2 regions of the Catenibacterium sp. GCM10023432 genome follow, and region 1 is predicted to be linked to the other one. Evidence: riboswitches for the same ligand, from Rfam matches in the RefSeq annotation. Region 1 holds a riboswitch; the other holds the start of a gene.

Evidence for each region. Region 1 has a riboswitch for ZMP and ZTP ahead of ACFOZZ_RS01400 (formate--tetrahydrofolate ligase). Riboswitches for the same ligand answer to the same signal wherever they lie in the genome.
Region 2: another riboswitch for ZMP and ZTP. It lies ahead of ACFOZZ_RS08020 (phosphoribosylaminoimidazolecarboxamide formyltransferase); the one in region 1 lies ahead of ACFOZZ_RS01400 (formate--tetrahydrofolate ligase).

Annotation. Positions count from the first base shown of each region.
Region 1 is NZ_JBHSEB010000003.1:35,181-42,850, forward strand. Features, by position in the region: gene purM (phosphoribosylformylglycinamidine cyclo-ligase) at 1-780, opposite strand, end outside; gene purC (phosphoribosylaminoimidazolesuccinocarboxamide synthase) at 802-1,509, opposite strand; gene purE (5-(carboxyamino)imidazole ribonucleotide mutase) at 1,525-2,013, opposite strand; gene ACFOZZ_RS01400 (formate--tetrahydrofolate ligase) at 2,093-3,763, opposite strand; ZMP/ZTP riboswitch at 3,878-3,958, opposite strand; gene ACFOZZ_RS01405 (flavin reductase) at 4,049-4,549, shown strand; gene ACFOZZ_RS01410 (NUDIX hydrolase) at 4,558-5,007, opposite strand; gene pepV (dipeptidase PepV) at 5,128-6,492, shown strand; tRNA gene ACFOZZ_RS01420 (tRNA-Leu) at 6,539-6,624, shown strand; gene ACFOZZ_RS01425 (hypothetical protein) at 6,681-7,262, shown strand.
Region 2 is NZ_JBHSEB010000057.1:2,086-9,755, reverse strand. Features, by position in the region: gene ACFOZZ_RS08030 (DEAD/DEAH box helicase) at 1-2,376, opposite strand, end outside; gene murB (UDP-N-acetylmuramate dehydrogenase) at 2,441-3,436, opposite strand; gene ACFOZZ_RS08020 (phosphoribosylaminoimidazolecarboxamide formyltransferase) at 3,474-4,652, opposite strand; ZMP/ZTP riboswitch at 4,691-4,777, opposite strand; gene ACFOZZ_RS08015 (RNA-guided endonuclease InsQ/TnpB family protein) at 5,019-6,176, shown strand; gene ACFOZZ_RS08010 (ABC-F family ATP-binding cassette domain-containing protein) at 7,228-7,670, opposite strand, start outside.

The DNA.
Region 1 (7,670 bases):
AGGTAACATTCTAGGAAGGTTTTCATAGAATCCTCCACCAGTAATATGGCTACATCCCTTAACCTTGATACCAGCATTCTTTACGCTCTTTAATGCTTTTACATAAATCTTAGTAGGGGCAATTAATGCTTCACCTAAAGTAGTACCTAATTCATCATAATAAGTATCTAAAGATTCCTTAGTCATTTCAAATACGCTACGTACTAAAGAGAATCCATTACTATGTACACCAGTAGATGCAATACCAATTAAAGCATCACCAGGCTTGATTGTAGAACCATCAATAATATCTTTCTTATCTACAACACCTACTGCAAAACCAGCTAAATCATAATCATCAATAGGCATTAACCCTGGATGTTCTGCAGTTTCACCACCAACAAGGGCACATTCAGACTGAATACATCCTTCAGCAACACCCTTAACGATAGTCGCAATCTTTTCAGGATAATTCTTACCACATGCAATGTAATCAAGGAAGAATAGAGGTTCTCCACCTGAACAAGCAATATCATTCACACACATTGCGACTGCATCAATACCAATTGTATCGTGTTTATCCATTACAAAAGCAAGTTTTACCTTTGTACCACAGCCATCAGTACCAGATAAAAGAACTGGTTCTTCCATATCCTTGATCTTGCTTAAATCAAAAGCACCAGCAAAACCACCAATACCACCAAGTACTTCTGGTCTCATAGTCGCTTTAACATGCTTCTTCATTAATTCTACTGACTTATAACCTGCTTCAATGTCTACTCCAGCTTTTTTATAATCCATGTTTCTTCATCCTTTTATCTATTATTTTTCCATTCTTGCAAGAACTGCTTTATAAGTTTCAATTAAATCTCCGATATCCTGTCTGAATACGTCTTTGTCATACTTCTTGTTAGTATCTACATCCCATAAACGGCAAGAATCTGGTGAGATTTCATCAGCTAATACGATTTCGCCTTCTTTAGTCTTACCAAATTCGATTTTGAAATCTACAAGCTTTAAGTTTAATCTTAAAAAGAAAGCCTTAAGTAATTCGTTGATCTTTAATGTTTCAGATTTAATAGTGTTATATTCATCTCTAGTGCAAAGACCTAAAGCAACAGCATGGTCTTCATTGATTAATGGATCACCATATTCATCATTCTTATAACTAATTTCAAAAATTGGTTCTGCTAAAACAACACCTTCCTTAGCCCCAAGTCTCTTACAGAAAGAACCTGTTGTAATATTACGCACAATAACTTCTAGTGGGAAGATTTCTACTTTCTTAACTAAATCATCAGTATCATTTAACTTTTCAATCATATGAGTCTTGATACCAGCTTCTTCTAACATATCAAAGATAATACCTGAAATAGTGTGGTTTAATACACCCTTACCAGCAAACTGATCATGTTTTACACCATTACCTGCAGTTGCATCATCTTTATAATGCATTAAGATAACATCTTCATTATCAGTTGCAAAAATTTCCTTAGCTTTTCCTTCGTACATTAATTCTTTCTTTTCCATTGTTGTTTTCTCCTCTTATCTGTATTTTTCTGAAATTTCGTTATTTGTATCTAAGCAGGCTTTTTCCATAGCCTGACGGTTGTTCTTTAATTTTTCACTTAATTCTGGATATTTGATTGCCATGATTTCAAGTGCTAACCAAGCAGCATTCTTAGCACCATCAATTGCAACTGTTGCAACTGGGATACCAGAAGGCATCTGGACAATTGATAATAAGGCATCCATTCCATCTAAACTTGCACCTTTAATTGGAATACCAATAACTGGTAACACTGTCATAGAAGCAACGACACCAGGTAAGGCAGCAGCCATACCCGCAGCTGTTAAAATAACATCTGTTCCATTGTTGTTGCATTCTTCTACAAATTCACTCAATGCACGATGTGCACGGTGTGCAGATAAAGCACGTACTTCAACATCTACGCCATATTCTTTTAATATAGCAATTCCTTTTTCTACCTTTGCTTCATCAGAGGCAGAACCCATAATTACTGCAGCTTTCATTTCAGTCCTCCATTATTTTCATTATGACTTTCATGATCTAGGTGCTCAGAGGCCTTTCACCTAAACTTGACCTCAATTATTAGAATAAACCAGTAATCTTACCTTCTTCATCAATGTCCATATTATTAGCAGCTGGTACTTTTGGTAAACCTGGCATACGCATAATATTTCCAGAAATAGCAACTAAGAATCCAGAACCAGTATTTGGAATCAAATCATTGATTGTTACCTTGAATCCTTCAGGACGTCCAAGTAAAGTCGCATCATCTGATAAAGAATACTGAGTTTTCGCAATACAGATTGGTAAATCACCTAAGCCCTGAGCAGTGAACTTCTTGATCTTGTTAGCTGCCTTCTTAGTGAAGACAACATCATCTGCACCATAGATTTCTTTGGCGATTGTCTTGATCTTTTCATCAATAGGCATATCTAATGAATAGATAGGTGCATAATGAGATTCTTCTGTATCAAGAATATTTAATAGCTTGTTAGCAAGATCAATGCCTCCTTCGCCACCCTTAGCCCATACTTCAGAAATAGATACTTCAACATTTAATTCCTTACATATATCATCTAATAGCTTTAATTCAGCTTCTGTATCTGTAGGGAAAGCGTTAATAGCAACGATACAAGGTAAACCAAACTTCTTGATGTTTTCAATATGTTTAGTTAAGTTACCAATACCCTTCTTTAATGCTTCAAGGTTTTCAGTACCTAATTCTTTCTTATTGACACCACCATGCATCTTTAATGCACGAACAGTCGCAACAATGACAACTGCATCTGGATTTAATCCAGCCTGACGACACTTGATATCTAAGAACTTTTCAGCACCTAAATCAGCCCCAAATCCTGCTTCAGTAATGGCATAATCGCCAAGTTTCATAGCAAGCTTTGTAGCCATAACTGAGTTACATCCATGAGCGATATTGGCGAATGGACCACCATGTACAAATACTGGAGTATGATCTAAAGTCTGAACAAGGTTTGGCTTGATAGCATCCTTTAATAATAAAGTTACAGCACCAGTTGCATGAATATCATCAACAGTGACTGGCTCACCATCATAATTATAAGCAACAATCATTCTTGCAGCTCTTGCTTTTAAATCTTCAAGAGAAGTAGATAAACATAAGATACCCATCACTTCACTTGCAACACTAATATCAAAACCATCTTCACGAGGAACACCATTTGGTTTACCGCCTAAACCAACAACAATATGTCTTAAAGCACGATCGTTTAAGTCAACAACTCTCTTCCATACAACCTGTCTAGTATCAATATTCAAAGGGTTACCCTGCTGAATAGAGTTATCAAGCATTGCCGCAATCAAGTTATTTGCTGAAGTGATGGCATGAATATCACCTGTAAAATGAAGGTTGATATCTTCCATAGGAACAACCTGGGCATATCCTCCACCAGCTGCACCACCTTTAATACCAAAGCAAGGACCTAAACTTGGTTCACGCATTGCAACGATAGACTTCTTACCTAACTGATGTAATGCCTGTGATAAACCAATCATTGTAGTTGTCTTACCCTCACCTGCAGGTGTTGGGTTAATTGCAGTCACAAGGATTAATTTACCATCTGGATTATTTTCAACTTTCTTAATAGTTTCTAAAGAGATTTTTGCTTTATATTTACCATATAATTCTAAATCATCTTCAGTCAGTCCAATCTTTTCAGCCACATTTTTAATTGGCTCCATGACTGTACTCTGTGCAATTTCTACGTCTGTTAACATTTTTTTGTTTTTCCTCTCTTTCAGGTTATTTTCTTTCAAAACAATTATATACTAATCCAGTACCTGCATGCTTCCATTTTTTCAAAAAAACAAAAAAAGAGCCTACTAAGTCCAGGACGTTGCCCAGACGGTCGGCTCTTCAAGAAATTATACTCCATGTGGTTAATTCCACTTCCGTCAGTCGTATAATACAGTTGTAGTGTATCAAATAACCTATTGTTTGACAAGCACAAATTTGATTAAATAGTGGCATAAGTTTATAATATAAAAACGGAGGTAATGACTATGTTTAAAGAAGTAGATGTAAAGACATTTGATTTAAAAATATTCAATAAATTGAATAAGGAATGGGCACTACTCAGTGCAGGTAATAAAGACGCATTTAATACTATGACTATTTCATGGGGCGAGATGGGTACATTATGGAATAAGCCAGTGATGACTTGTTTTGTAAGACCGCAGCGTTATACAAAGGAATTTATAGATTCTAATGATAAGATGACTCTTTCATTCTTTAATGGAGAACATATGAAAGATTTAACAGTATTAGGTAGAGAATCTGGACGTGATGGAGATAAGATTGCGAAGACTGATTTAACACCTACATTTATTGAAGGTCTTCCTACATTTGAAGAAGCAGACATTATCGTTGTGGGAAAGAAACTCTATGAAGATACAATCAAGCCTGAATGTTTCTTAGATGAAACACTTGTGGATAAGAATTACCCTAATAAAGATTTCCATACAATGTATATCTGTGAAGTTGAAAAGATCTATATGAAATAAGAGAAGCGCTAGTTCGCTTCTCTTTTTAGTTCATTGTATTCTCTTATCTGGTTATATTCTTCGATTGTTTTCTTAATATCATTAAAGATATGTGGGTCAAGTGTCTTCTCTAATTCACCTTCATCCACAAACTTATAATCTGTATGTTCAAATGAAATCTTAACTTGATCATTTGTAGGAATACACAAGAAACCAATACCCACTGTCTGATAATGTGGTCTAATAGCCGTAAATGTATAAACTGGCTTAATGATTTCAATATCTAGTCCTGTTTCTTCCTTTAATTCTCTAACAAGCGCCTGGTGAGGATCTTCCCCGTATTCTAATCCCCCACCTGGTAATTCCCAATAACCAAGTCCATCTGATGAAGGTCTCACACGTTTTAAGATTAATGTCTTGCCTTCATAAATCACAATACCTTTGACTGTAATATGAAATTGTATGTCCTTATTCTCCATATTCTTTTGCCCCCTTTTTACTATATTAGCACAACTCTTGAATGAACGTTACAAAAAGGTGCAGTATGTGTGTTTCAAATAATTCAAAAATTGTATATAATAGTCACTGAGGTGAATAAAATGATTGATTTTAAAGAAGAAGTATTAAAGCATAAAGAAGAAATGCTGAAAGATTTAAAGGACTTATGTCTGATTCCTTCAACTCTTGATGAATCTACTGCGAAAGAAAATCAGCCATTTGGTGAAAATAACCGTAAAGCGCTTGATTTAATGCTTTCTATCGGTCAAAGAGATGGATTTGTTACTGATGATTGTGATGGATATGCTGGTTCTATTGATATTGGTGAAGGAGAAGAATGTTTTGGTATTCTTGGACACTTAGATGTTGTGCCTACTGAAGGTCAGGAATGGGATTATCCAGAATATGATATGACTCTTGATGGAGATACACTCTATGGTCGTGGTGTGGCTGATGATAAGGGGCCTTTAATTGCTGCTTATTATGCTGCTAAAATTGTTAATGAACTTGATTTTGAAAAGAAGATGAAGGTTCGTATCATTTTTGGATGTAATGAAGAAAATGGTTCTCGCTGTATGCATTACTATTTCCAGCATCGTCCATATCCAAAGATGGGATTTACTCCAGATGCTGATTTCCCTGTTGTATATGGTGAAAAAGGTAACTGTCATTTCATCATCAAGAGTAAAACAGATGATGATAAGGTAATCTCTATTCATTCAGGACGTGTAGTGAATATCGTACCAGATCAGGCTAAAGCTGTATTAAAGGGTACTGACTATGAAGAATCATATAATGCATTCTTAAAAGAAAATAACTTCAAAGGTTCTTTAGAAGTTGTAGATGGTAACACACACTTATTCTTAAAAGGTAAGAGTGCCCATGCATCTCAGCCTCAGTTAGGTAATAATGCCGCAAGTAACTTATGTCATTATATTGCAAGTGTAACTGATAATAGCTACGCAAAATTCGTTGATGAATATTTATACAATGATTATTTAGGCGAAAAGTTCAATGTCGCATTTACTGGTGAAATGGGTGCTTTAACTGTTAACCTAGGTATCTTAGATTATGAAAATAATGAAGGTTCATTAACTCTTGATTTACGTCTTCCTCATGACTCAGACAATGATGAACTTGTTAAGAATGTAGATGAAGCTGTTAATAAGTATGGCTTGAGTGAAGAACATGATATTGGTCCTGCATTATATGTAGATCCTAATAGTGAATTAGTTCAGAAGCTTCATGAATCATATGTACAGTTCACAAATGATCATGAACATGGTCCTCAGACTATCGGTGGTGGAACTTATGCAAAAGAAATGCCTAACTGTGTTGCTTTTGGTTGTGAATTCCCTGGTAAAAACCATCATATGCATGAAGAAAATGAATTAATTTCATTAGATGATTTATTAACTGCAGCTGCTATCTACGCTCAGTCTCTCTATAATCTTCTTAAAAAATAGTTGAATTCTATGTGCAACTCAAGTATAATTTTAGTTGCACAAAGTTGCGGCCGTGGTGGAATGGTAGACACGCAAGTTTGAGGGACTTGTGGACGTACGTCTGTGTGAGTTCAAATCTCATCGGCCGCACCATTAATTAAGATGAACTAGCTAGAGATAGCTAGTTTTTTTGTTTAGGAGGATTTTGTATGATTGATCATATGGAAATAAGAGGCGCAAAGGTACATAATTTAAAAAATATCGACGTTGATATTCCTTTAAATAAGATTGTAGCTATTTCTGGTGTATCAGGAAGTGGTAAGACAACATTGATTCTTGAATCTTTATATCCTGCCATAAAGGCTTCATTAAATCATGAAACACTTCCTAATCATGTAAAAGAATTGGATGCATCATGGGTCAATAAGATTGATTTGATTGATGCCTCCCCTATTGGAAATAATGTCAGAAGTACTGTTGCAACTTATTCTGGTGTATTTTATCATTTAAGAAGGTTGTATGGAAGATTAAGTGATCAATATAGTGCAGGTGATTTTTCTTATAATACAGGTAAGTTAAGATGTCCTGTGTGTGAAGGTACTGGTACTATTTCTATGGATATACAGTTTCTTCTAGATATAGAAATGACTTGTGAACATTGTGATGGTACACGGTACAGCAATGATGAGGATTCTATAATGTACCATGGTTATAAATTTGTGGCTTTCATCCCACACGCTTGCGTGTGGGATGAAAGCCACATTTCACTTGATAAATACTTAGAAAAATGATATATAATCTATGTATATTAAAGTATAGAAAGTAAACAGATCATTAGTAAAAGTAACTATGATATGAATACACATACAACAAAACAACCATCACTGTAATCAGAAAAATCCTAATAATGCTGCACATATAGCGAACAATAATAACCATGCATAACAGTGCTATCCTAATAATTCAGCATATCATTCAAGTTGTGGAAATAAGTAACGGCACGAACTAAAAGTGACAATGTACAAATAAATATTTCCATTCCTGCTGGATGGAAAATAGAACTTGAAAACCCTGCACGTATCTATTCTGTTGAGGAAGGTGAGAGTATCATATTTCTTGACTTGATTCGTATTGAAAATATCTGATACAGTATCACATCATCAGATATTCTAAATTCATATTTCTGGTATTAAAAGGTA
Region 2 (7,670 bases), on a different contig from region 1:
ATGAGACTTAAAATAACGATAGTTATATAAATAGTCTTTATTTAAGAAGTCAAAGATGGACCATAACTCAGCAAGTGAGTTTTCAATAGGTGTACCAGTTAACGCAAAACGCTGTTTACCTTCTAATGACTTAACTGCAATCGCATTCTTAGTTTTCTGATTCTTAATATACTGCGCTTCATCTAAGACAATAAAATCAAATGTGATACCTTTATATTGTTCATAATCCTTACGAATATAGTCATAAGAAGTAATCATAACATCAAACTGATTATAGCTTTTAATAATCTCTTTACGTTCCTTCGCACTTCCCATAACACAAGTCACCTTTAAATGAGAAGAGAACTTATTAAACTCATCTAACCAGTTTAAAATCAATGAAGCCGGGCAAATAATAATAGAAAAGTGATGTTCATTACTTTCTAATAAACTCATAATCTGAATCGTTTTACCTAGCCCCATATCATCTGCAAGAATACCACCAAAATGTAGATCATTCATAGTAGAAAGCCATTGGAAACCTTCCTTCTGATAATCTCTTAAAATAGGTACATAACGCTCATTTAAAGGATGTTCATGATGTGTATAGTTCTTTAAATGGTCTAATACATCCTTAAATGATTCTTCACGGTTGACCTGTACATATTCAAAACCTTGAGTGGCTAAGTCCATCTGATGAGCTCTATTCAGATTTAAGTCAATAGTACCATCTTCAGAAATATCTTTAGGTAGAATATGATACTGATCCATCATCTGACCTAACTCATCTAATTCATGTGTATCAATGTAAAGTAACTGACCATTCTTTAAACGATGATAACGTTTCTTCTTCTGATGACTTGCTATAATATCAGCCAGTTCTTCTTTAGGAACATCTAAAGAATCCAGATCCATTTCTAATAAATTATGAGAAACCTTAATACCAACAGATAAGTTCATAGACTTCTTAGAACCAATAGCCTGTAAAGAATCAGATACATAAACATCTGTCAACTTATTCAAGTGATTTAAACCATCATGAATCATATCAATTGTTTCATCACGATGTGTATCAAAACGCATAGGTCCTGACATATCATCAGGATTATATTTCTCTAGGAAACTAATAATCAAATCTGCCTTTAAAGAATGAGGCACATCTTCTTTAAGAATATCATGCTTACCATCCTCATATGTTCCAATTAGGCTAACTAAAGCATATTCATCTTCATCTACATCTGCATAGATTTCTAAATGCGTTTCTTCCTTAATCTTATCTTCTAGACCTATATACTCAATATATTTCTTTGTAGGAGAAATAATATAACGTGTAAAGTTTTCTAACTGATCATGGGATACATAAAGACGCTGTAATGTATCAAATCGATTCAATAACTCAACACTTACTCCCTGCTTATCAAAACGATAACGTGTAAAAGAATGTGTGGAAGGGCTATAATTATATAAGTTCTTCTTACCAATATAGTAAGGTGAGAGGTCTGTGTCCAATTCTAGAATTGTATCATGCTTATCCTTAGACACTGATACAACAGGATGTAATTCATCCTCTAAACGGGCAAAAGGATGCATTGCCTGAGGGATTTCTTCAAGTAAATCCCAGAAAGCATCGACATTATCATCATTGATGAATAAAGTGTTATTACTAGATAAATGTGAATGATAATATCTTAAAATAAATTGATAAATCTTCTTTGAAGGTTCATCAAGAATATCAGGATTATGCACAAAAGCGAGTGTCTTCCCATACGTATGATATTCATTATTTTGCATTTGTGTCACAAAATTAGGAATACTCTTTACAATATAATCTCTATTACGTCCAATCTTTAAAGTAATGCCAAACTGCCAGTCATCTGCAAATAGTCTTAAATGAACAGGTGTAGAATCAACAGGTGTAAACTGATTCACTAATTGTTTTTTTATATAATCAGTCAGTTCATTGGTTTCCTTTTCTCTTTCTTTACGTCTATATTCCTGCATACGCTGTTCCCATAAAAGACGTTCTCTCATAGCACTTTTCTTTTCTTCCTGTGCACGCTTTTGTAAATCAACAGCATAACGATAAGGGAATGTATTAGGAGATAACTCCTGAACCTTTAAGATAAGGGCGCCTATATGACCACAGGCTGTATATTCATCGGCATAAATACAATTACAGTCTGTAGAAACTATTTTAGAATTGGGATTTACAAGAACACGAGGAAGATAGATATTACCATTAATCATAACCTTACCAGAAATATGATAATAACCACGATTATCAGTTGTAATAGAAACATTCACAACATAATCTCTTCGATAATATTCTCGTGCAATATCACGGTTACGTGCTCTAGATACAACACGTTCAAATTCATTGTCAGTGATAAATAACATAGCAATTCCTCCTAATCTAACTAATTATATCATAAGAAGGAACACAAAAAAACTGGAATAAAATTTATTCCAGTTCAACAGGCTCCTGTTGTAGAGTTAAACCATATTTCTTTTCAATAATAGAAACGATTTCTTCTCTAGCCTGTTTTAAGTGTGCATAACTTTGTGCACTTTCATTAATTAAGATCAGTGCAGCTTTCTCAGATACACGCATGCCATGGAAAACCATTCCCTTTAATCCAGCATGGTCTATCAACCATCCAGAAGGGACTTTATTTCCTTCCCATACCGGTACATTCATACCTCTTAAACGATCAGCTTCAGCATCATCTAAATAAACATTCTTAAAGAATGATCCAGAACTTGCCATTTCTTCAGGTTTAGGAAGCTTCGACCAGCGTATTTCAGTCACCATCTCTCTAATAGATTTAGGAGAGAAATCAGTAATCTGATGTTCTTCTACATAATTCTGTAAAGAAGTATAGAAAGGAGGAGTAAGTGTATCATGACTTAAGTGAATAGTCATAGAGATAATCAAATAACGTCCTGCATCTTCACCATGATTGAAGATACTTGATCTATAGCCTAGCTTCATATCTTCTTTCTTAATAGTGACATACTTTTCTTCCTTTAAATCATAAGCAAGAACAGAGTCTAATACCTGTACAATTTCCTGACCATAGGCACCTACATTCTGTACAGGTGCAGCACCTACTGTACCAGGAATAGCACTCAATGCTTCAATACCAGATAAATTTTTTTCTGTAGTAAAAGCAACAAGATCATCAAGTAGTTCTCCACCCATTGCAACAACTGTCAATTCATCAATAGAACGTATACCCTTAATACGGTTTAAAAGAATAACCCCCTTGAAACCTTCATCTTTTCCAATTACATTACTTCCTGTTCCTAAAATAAATACAGGAAGATGACGTTCTTTTGCAAATAAGTAAGCTTTTTCTACATCTTCTACGGTCTCTAATTCAATCACATAACGCGCTAGACCGCCTAGGCGCATTGTAGTGAGTTCCTTGATTTCTACATTCTCATTTATTCTCATAAAGTGCATTATAACATAGTTTTTTCAAAAGTGTGCATTAATGATGGAACAATCTCTGATGTGTGAATGCAAGAACCATATCATACTTATCACATGTATCAATAACATGGTCGTCACGAATAGAACCACCAGGTTCACCCACATACTTCACACCACTCTTATGGGCACGTTCAATATTATCTCCAAATGGGAAGAATGCATCACTACCTAGTACAACATCTGTATTCTTCTTTAACCATTCTTTCTTTTCTTCTCTTGTAAATACTTCTGGTTTTATCTTGAAATAGTTCTGCCATACATCCTCACCAAGTACATCTTCATAATCATCTGATACATATGCATCAATTGTATTATCCTTTTCAGCACGTTTTAAACCATCTGCAAACTGTAAACCTAATACCTTAGGATGCTGACGTAAGAACCAGACATCTGCCTTATTACCAGCAAGTCTTGTACAATGGATACGAGACTGCTGGCCAGCTCCAATACCAATAGCCTGACCATTCTTGACATAACATACAGAATTAGACTGTGTATACTTTAATGTGATCATAGAAAGGATTAAGTCATGTAATGCATGTTCAGGGATATCTTTGTTTTTAGATACAACATCTTTAAACATCTCTTCATTAATCACGCAGTTATTTCTACCTTGCTGGAATGTAATACCAAATACCTGTTTGATTTCTACTGGATTAGGTACATAGTGAGGATCCATCTGTAATACACAATAAGTGCCTCTTCTTTTCTTCTTAAGTATTTCTAAAGCTTCTTTTGTATAACCAGGCGCAATAATACCATCACTTACTTCACGATTAATAAGCTTAGCAGTCACTTCATCACATACATCAGAAAGAGCACAGAAATCACCATATGAACTCATACGGTCACTACCTCTTGCCTTAATATATGCATTAGCAATTGGACTTAACTCTTCAGCACTTTCCTTTACAAAATACATCTGTCTTTCTACTTCAGTTAAAGGTGTCCCAATAGCTACACCGGCAGGAGATACATGCTTAAAACTTGCTGCACAGCTCATATGAGTTGCTTCCTTTAATTCCTTCACTAACTGCCAGCTATTAAAAGCATCTAATAAGTTGATATAACCAGGTTTACCATTTAAGACAGTAAAAGGAAGTTCTCCTTCTTCCATAAACACCTTAGCAGGTTTCTGATTAGGGTTACAGCCATACTTTAATTCTAATTCTTTCATAGATTCCTCCAAAAAAAGAAGCCGACACATACTCCAGGCTTCTTTGCCCAGACGGTCGGCTTCTTCATTTTGATTTATTATACTCCCTGTGGTCAATTCCACTTCCGTCAGTCATATAACTAATGTTATTATAGTAAAAAGAGTTGTATAAAACAAGCAGAAAACCCCACCTCAATATAAAAATAGTGTGGGGTGAATGCTTTTAATGCATCTAATTGAGAAATTCTGGAGTTAGAAATCGTATAATACATATAGGAAACTTCTTTTCCTAAATCTACAGAAAGGAGATTATATATCTTACAGTCAAGCAGCAGGTAAAGCATCTGTCCAAGGAAGACTATTGTTCCATCAAGGAATTATGTCATATTGCAAAGAATCTTACTAATCAGGCAATCTATAACATCAGACAGCACTACTTTGCGCCAAGGCAAGTATCTCAAGTTTGAGTTGAACTATGCACTTCTGAAGTCGTCTGATAACTATAGAACGCTTAATTCCAATATGGCACAGCAGATACTCAAGGTTGTAGATGGTTCATTCAAATCATTCTTTGGTCTTCTTAAAAAGGCAAAGCAGGGAAAGCATGCACTTAGGGACTGCAGACTTCCACACTATCTTCCTAGTGATGGATATACTACACTCGTCATTGGATTTGTAAGACTTGAAGGGAATAGGCTCATACTTCCATATTCAAACAGCTTCAGAAAGACACATAAGGCTGTTGAGATTACTATTCCACCTATACTGCTTGATAAGAAAGTGAAGGAAATACGTATCATACCAAAGGCAGATGCCAGGTTCTTTGAAATTCAGTATACCTATGAAGCTGAATGCATTCAAAGGAATCTCAATACAACAAATGCACTGGCATTAGACCTTGATATCAATAATCTTGTCACTGGCCTGTCAAGTAAAGTTGAAACATTCATCATCGATGGAAGAAGACTGAAGTCCATTAACCAGTGGTTTAACAAGAAAAATGCAAGATTACAGTCCATCAAGGATAAGCAGGACTATGACAGGAAGACAACCAACAGACAGAAGGCATTAGCACGCAGGCGTAACAATAAAATAAATGATTACATGAACAAGACTGCACGCATTGTGATTGATTACTGTATCAATCATGATATCGGAACTCTTGTTGTGGGCTATAATGAAACATTTCAGAAGGATTCCAACATTGGCAGAAGAAACAATCAGATCTTCGTCAATATTCCATATGGAAAGCTGAGAGATAAGCTTGAATATCTCTGTGAGCTGAATGGCATCATACTTGTAATGCAGGAGGAATCCTACACCTCAAAGGCCAGCTTCTGGGATAAGGATGTCATACCAGTCTATAAGAGTGATGATACTGAAGAATACTATTTCAGTGGAAAGAGAATACATCGTGGACAGTATAGAACAGCGAGTGGACAAGTTCTGAATGCAGATGTGAATGGTGCATTAAATATCTTGCGTAAAAGTAGAGTTGTGGATGTAAACATCCTATACAGTAGAGGCGAAGTGGACACGGAATAAGAATAAGGATTGCCTAGCAATAGGTGGAGACTTAAATATCAATCTTCTTAAACGGATGCGTAAGCATCCTAGAAGCCTTGACTTCAAATACGGAGTATTAAGTCGAGGTAGTTCACAAAACAAGCATTTTCATTATATAAAAACAGAATGTAAACGCTTGCATAATTGCGATTATTAGGTTACAATTAAGTCAGAAAGAGAGGAGGAAGACCTCCTTAACATATACATTCATCTCAAAGAACTTAGTCAGAAAGGAGAGATTCCCATGGGATACTGTGACTGAGTATCCGTTGAGGATACTCAATTAAATTAGGAAAAACGTATTTATCCACCAATAATGATTTATATGCTTTATTAATAATATGGTCTATAAGAAAGGTGGAAAACGGGAGATAGTTCCTGAATATAATAATAAGGTACGTTGATCTATATATCAGAAGGCTGTGAAAAGGTTTTCTATTTATCTATTAACGCTGGAAATTGAATCCAAAAGATGTAATCCTAGTATCCAGCAGAAAAAGCTATGGTGATGTAAAAGCCATAGCTTTTTCATTTGGAGAAAAAAACTCCTTGTCGATGGACAAGGAGATTTTTGCGCAGGTAAGCTCACTTAGAGTACTTCTACTGCTGGCGTAGTTGTATTGTATAGTATATGTATACTAACGTCAATTGTATTTGTGAAAAAGCATCTATTTTACAATAAATTTTCATTTTATAAAAATTTGTTGTAAACGCTTGCATTCGTACAAATGATAATATATGATATAAGCGAAAAGAGAAGACAGAAGATAAAACATTAAATATAAGACATGTTACTTGACTTCCTAGTCTAACGAACCGAAAAGTAAAATGAAGAAATACGGCAATTATAGTAAGACTCGATCTTATATTCAGTGAGAAATGAAAATTTCTAATAAAATGTTGAATCCATTACTAGTCTAATAATAAAAAGAACTCAATATCAATAAGATGGGTTTGACAAATTATTCAAATGAGTCTAATGCTTCTCCTTATATAGCAAAAGAGGAATCCAAATGGGTTCCTCTTTTCATTAGCTTTCTTCTATTTCTAATAGTTCTAGATAACGTTCATTCTTTTCTTCTAAAGTCTTTTCAACTTCATCACGTTCTTTACTTAATTCATCAAGCTTTTCAAAATCCTGGGTACTTCCCATTTCTTCATCGATTTCACTTAAACGTGTTTCTAGATTCATAAGAAGATCATCCATACCTTCTAGTTCTTTCTTTTCACTGAAGGTTAATCTTCTCTTTCTATTTTCTTTAGCCTGTTTACGATAGTCTTCTCTTTGAGATTCTGTTTCTTTCTTAGTATTAGTGATATCAATAGAAGCACTATAGCCACCATTCACATAATGAATTTCCTGATCCTTAAAGACAAATAAACCATCCACAATACGATCTAGAAAATAACGGTCATGGGATACAGTAATCACAATACCTTTAAATGTATCTAGATAATCTTCTAATACATTCA